DNA from 2 places in the Amycolatopsis benzoatilytica AK 16/65 genome. Region 1 is predicted to be linked to the other one. Evidence: predicted binding sites of a transcription regulator. Region 1 holds the regulator's gene; the other holds the start of a gene.
What was found. Region 1 encodes HspR, which represses chaperone genes until heat shock. Its sites were predicted from a motif close to ANNTTGAGTNNNNNNNACTCAANNT; they were not measured.
Positions count from the first base shown of each region.

Region 2: lon (endopeptidase La) is a predicted target of HspR. The motif match lies at 1,302-1,326, and genes of this name have one in related genera.

Region 1 is NZ_KB912942.1:7,324,450-7,326,841, forward strand. It holds gene dnaJ (molecular chaperone DnaJ) at 1-809, shown strand, start outside; gene AMYBE_RS0134095 (heat shock protein transcriptional repressor HspR) at 815-1,249, shown strand; gene AMYBE_RS0134100 (dienelactone hydrolase family protein) at 1,541-2,233, opposite strand; gene AMYBE_RS0134105 (globin domain-containing protein) at 2,259-2,392, opposite strand, start outside.
Region 2 is NZ_KB912942.1:6,204,870-6,207,261, reverse strand. It holds gene lon (endopeptidase La) at 1-1,287, opposite strand, end outside; gene AMYBE_RS0128705 (SAM-dependent methyltransferase) at 1,408-2,235, opposite strand; gene AMYBE_RS0128700 (SAM-dependent methyltransferase) at 2,232-2,392, opposite strand, start outside.

The DNA.
Region 1 (2,392 bases):
TCTTCGGTCGCGGCGGCCGCGGCGGCGGCGGGGCCGGGGCGAACCGGCCGCAGCGCGGCGCGGACGTCGAGACCGATGTGCGGATCGACTTCATCGAATCGGTGAAGGGCGCGACGCTGCCGTTGCGGCTGTCGAGCCCGGCCACCTGCGGAACTTGCGGCGGCAACGGCGCGAAGCCGGGCACCTCGCCGCGCACCTGCCCGACCTGCAGCGGATCCGGGCTGGTCAGCCGCAGCCAGGGCGCGTTCGCGTTCTCCGAGCCGTGCCAGGACTGCCGCGGTCGCGGGAAGATCATCGACGAACCGTGCCCGGAATGCGGCGGCGAGGGCGTCAGCACCCGCACCCGCACGCTCACCGTGCGGATCCCGCCAGGCGTCAAGGACGACCAGCGGATCCGGTTGGCCGGCCAGGGCGAACCCGGTCGCGGCGGCGCGCAGGCGGGCGACCTGTACGTGCGCGTGCACGTGGCTCCGGACAAGCTGTTCGGCCGCAAGGAACTCGACCTGACGCTTACCGTGCCGGTGGACTTCACCGAGCTCGCGCTGGGCACCACGCTCACTGTGCCGACGCTCGAGGGCAAGGTGTCGCTGAAGGTGCCCGCGGGTACCGCTAGCGGCCGAGTGTTGCGCGTGCGCGGAAAGGGCATTCAGAAGCGGGATGGCGCTCAGGGCGACCTGCTCGTCACCCTCGAAGCCGCGGTCCCGTCGAAGCTGGACGACCAGGCACGGGCCGCCCTGGAGACCTACGCCGGGGCGATGAAGGGCCACGACCCGCGGCCGCAGATCACCGAGATGCTCGAAGGCAGGTGAGGGTGATGTTCGGCGGCACTCCGGGTCTCCCGCACGGTGCGGACGAGGACACCCCGGTCTTCGTGATCTCGGTAGCGGCCCAGCTTTCCGGGCTGCACGCGCAGACGCTGCGCTCCTACGACCGGCACGGCCTGGTTTCCCCCGGCCGCACCGCCGGCGGCGGACGGCGCTATTCGCTGCGCGATATCGCCCTGCTGCGCGAGGTCCAGCGGCTCTCCCAGGAGGATGGCGTCAACCTCTCCGGGATCAAGCGGATCATCGAACTGGAGAACCAGGTCGACGCCCTGCGGTCCCGGGTGCACGAACTGACCGAGGAACTCGCCGCGGCCTACGCGGCGGCCGAACAAGCCGCCGCGGCGGTGCACGCGTCCTATCGCAAGGATCTGGTGCCGTTGCGGCAGCAGACCTCGCTGGTGGTGTGGCGGCCCAAGCGCCGCTGACCATCCCCCGGCTGGTTCTCTGCCGCACAGAACCGAAATGAGTGCCCTCCGGCAATCGCCGGAGGGCACCGTTCGTTGTTCAGCCTCGCACGCCTACGGAACCTAAGGCGGCGCTCTGGATGCGGTTTCGCTGCGTCTGCCCAGTTGAAGGCCTCGCAGAGTCGCGATGGCTCACGCGGTGCGATGTGGGCGGCGGGAGCGGGAGTAGCGGTCCGTGAAGGACCCCTTGAGGGAATCTGAGTCCCTCAAGGGGCCCCTCACGGACTTCCTGGCAGTGTTGTCCGGTACTGGTCACCTCAGGTGCTGTTCGAAGAAGGCGGTGACGCGGTGCCAGGCGTCCGAATCGGACGATTGGTGGTAGCCCATGCCGACGATCCGCGCGAAAGCGGCCAGCGGAGCCGGTTGGTAGTGGTTCGCGAAGCCGTGCCCGGCATCCGGATATTCCTTGACGTCGTGCGGAATTCCGCGCTCGGTGAGTGCGGTGTCCAGTTTGGCGGCCGCGCCTCGCAACCCGAGGTCCTTGCCGCCGAAGCTGCCGACGATCGGGCACGCACCGTCCAAAGCGGACAGATCCTTCGGCAGCGGCCCGTAATACGGTGCGGAAGCGTCGAAGTCCCGCGAAGCGGCCGCCAGTGCGAACCCGCCGCCCATGCAGAATCCGACGACGCCGACCTTCCCGGTCGCGTCCTCTCGTCCGGCGACGAGGCTCCTGGCCGCCTCGATGTCCGCGAACGCCCGGCCCTCGCGGGCAGCCAGCTCCTGGAAGGTCCGCTTCACACAGCGGATCATCCCGCCGCGCGAGTACAGATCAGGGCTGAGCGCGAGATACCCGGCTGCCGCGTACCGGCCGGTGATCGCGCGCGTGTCCTGGTTCAGCCCGAAGATGTCGTGGATCAGCACCACCGAAGGGAACGGGCCCGCGCCGTCCGGCACCGCCAGATAGCCGTCGATTTCGCCGTCTGCCACCGGAATCCGGATGTCCATGGCCTGACGATAGCGGCGAACCGGGTCAGTCCGCGGTGAACGGGTCGTACTGGATCTGGTCCAGCGCGCTGCCCGCGACGAGCATCCGGGACACCGTCGCCCGGATCATCGCCGGCGAACCGGACACCAGGATGTCGTGGTCCGGCCACGCCCCGTACC
Region 2 (2,392 bases), 1.1 Mb from region 1:
CACGACCGGGTTCATCGAACCGGCTTCCTTGATCGCGCGGACGATCCGGCCGGGCAGCGCGCCGACGTAGGTGCGCCGGTGGCCGCGGATCTCCGCCTCGTCCCTGATGCCGCCCAGCGCGACGCGGACGAACTTGCGTCCCATCGCCTTCGCGACCGATTCGCCCAGCGAGGTCTTGCCGACCCCGGGAGGACCGGCGAGCGCCAGGACCGCGCCGGAGCGGCGGCCGCCGACCGGGCCGAGGCCCGACTCCGCGCGGCGCTTGCGCACCGCCAAGTACTCGATGATCCGTTCCTTCACATCGTCCAGTCCGGCGTGGTCCGCGTCGAGCACGGCACGGGCGGCGGCGATGTCGTAGACGTCCTCGGTCCGCTCATTCCACGGCAGCTCCAGCACCGTGTCGAGCCAGGTCCGGATCCAGCCGCCTTCCGGCGACTGTTCGGACGTGCGTTCCAGCTTGTCCACCTCGGCCAGCGCGGCCTTGCGGACCGCTTCCGGCAGATCCGCGGCTTCCACCCGGGCGCGGTAGTCGTCGTCGGCCGCGGTGCCGTCCAGCTCGCCGAGTTCCTTGCGAATCGCTTCGAGCTGGCGGCGCAGCATGAATTCCTTCTGCTGCTTTTCCATCCCGTCCGCGACGTCCTTGCGGATGGTGTCGGTGACCTCCAGTTCGGCCAGGTACTCCCGGCTCCACTCGAGCGCTTTCTCCAGCCGGGCGCTCACGTCGAGCGCGGTCAGCAGTTCCAGCTTCTGGTCGGTGTTCAGGTACGGCGCGTTGCCGGACAGGTCGGCGATCGCGGACGGCTCTTCGAGTTGCTGGACGGCGTCGATCATCTGCCAGCCGCCGCGTTGCTGCAGCAGGGAAATCACGACGGCCTTGTAGTCGGACGCGAGCTGGGCCGAACGGTCGTCGGTGACGTCCTCGGCGGTCTCGGCGTGCACCCAGCGGGCTGCGCCGGGGCCGTCGGCGATCCGGCCGACCGAGGCACGCGCGGTACCGCGGAGCAGGACGGCGGCCTTGCCGCCGGGGACGCGGCCGATCCGCTCCACGGTCGCGACGGTGCCCACCTCGGCGTACTCGCCGTGGACCCGGGGAACGATCAGGACCTCGGCCTTGCTCGCCGCACCGGAGCGGATGCCGGGGAACGAGGCGGTGGCGGGGGTCTTGGCTTGAGCGGACTCCACTGCGGCCCTGGTCTCCGCGTCGCCGAGGTCGAGCGGGACCACCATGCCCGGCAGCACGACGTCGTCATCGAGCGGGAGGACGGGCAGGAGGCGGGGGTCGGACATGTGCACTCCTCGAATAGTTGAGTCAACAGTGCTCAACTCTCCGAAGGGCGGGTTTGTTTCCCAGGGAGTGTTCGCTGGGAGAGAAGTCCGGGCCCGGGAGGGTTCTCCCGGCTCAGCCGCTCAGGACGGTTTGACGCCGACCGCGCCCCAGGCGAACGGCCGGACCTCGCCGTCTTCCTCGGACACCGGAGCTTCCGGACGCCAGTCCGGCAATGTGCTCATTCCCGGCTCCAGCAGCGGCCAGCCGCCGAACCACGGCCGGATCTCCTCGGCCGAGCGCAGGTACGCCGGGTTCGAGGTGTCCCGGTACGCGTCCACGAACGCGCGCACCTCCGCGGCCCGCTCCGGCGGCGCGTCGTCGCGGACCGTGCCGTGCGTCACGGCCAGCCAGGACCCGGGCGCGAGCCGATCGCGGTAGGTCGCGACCAGCTCGTCCGGCCGGTCGCCGGGACCGAGGAAGTGCAGCACGGTGATCATCAGCAGGCAGACCGGCTGCGCCCAGTCGATCAGCCGCTCGGTGATCTCGTCGGCGAAGATCGCCTCCGGATCGCGGATGTCGCGCTCCACGATGCCGGCCCACTCGCCTGCGTCCTCCCGGTCGAGGATCACCCGCGAATGCGCCGCCGCCACCGGCTCGTAGTCCACGTACACCACGGACGCGGGCAGCCGGTCACGGACGAGCTCGTGCACGTTGCCCGCGGTCGGCACGCCCGAACCGAGGTCGACGAACTGCCGGATGCCCGCGTCCAGCGCGGCGCGCACCACCCGGTTCATGAACGCCCGGTTCTGCCGCGAGATCGGCCGGATCAGCGGCCACACCTTCTCGACGCGCTTGCCGAACTCCCGGTCGACCGCCCAGTTCTGGCTGCCGCCGAGGTACCAGTCGTAGATCCGGGCGGCGGACGGCTTCTCGACGTCCACGCCGTCCGGCGCGTCGGGCGCGGTCACGGTTTGCGCGCCACCCCGCACCAGGCGAACGGCCGGGCCTCCGCCTCGACCGCGTTCAGCTCGTGCTCCGGCCGCCAGTCCGGCAGATGCGTGATCCCCGGCTCCAGCAGCGGCCAGTCGGCGAAGAACGGCGCGATCTCGTCGCGATCGCGCATCC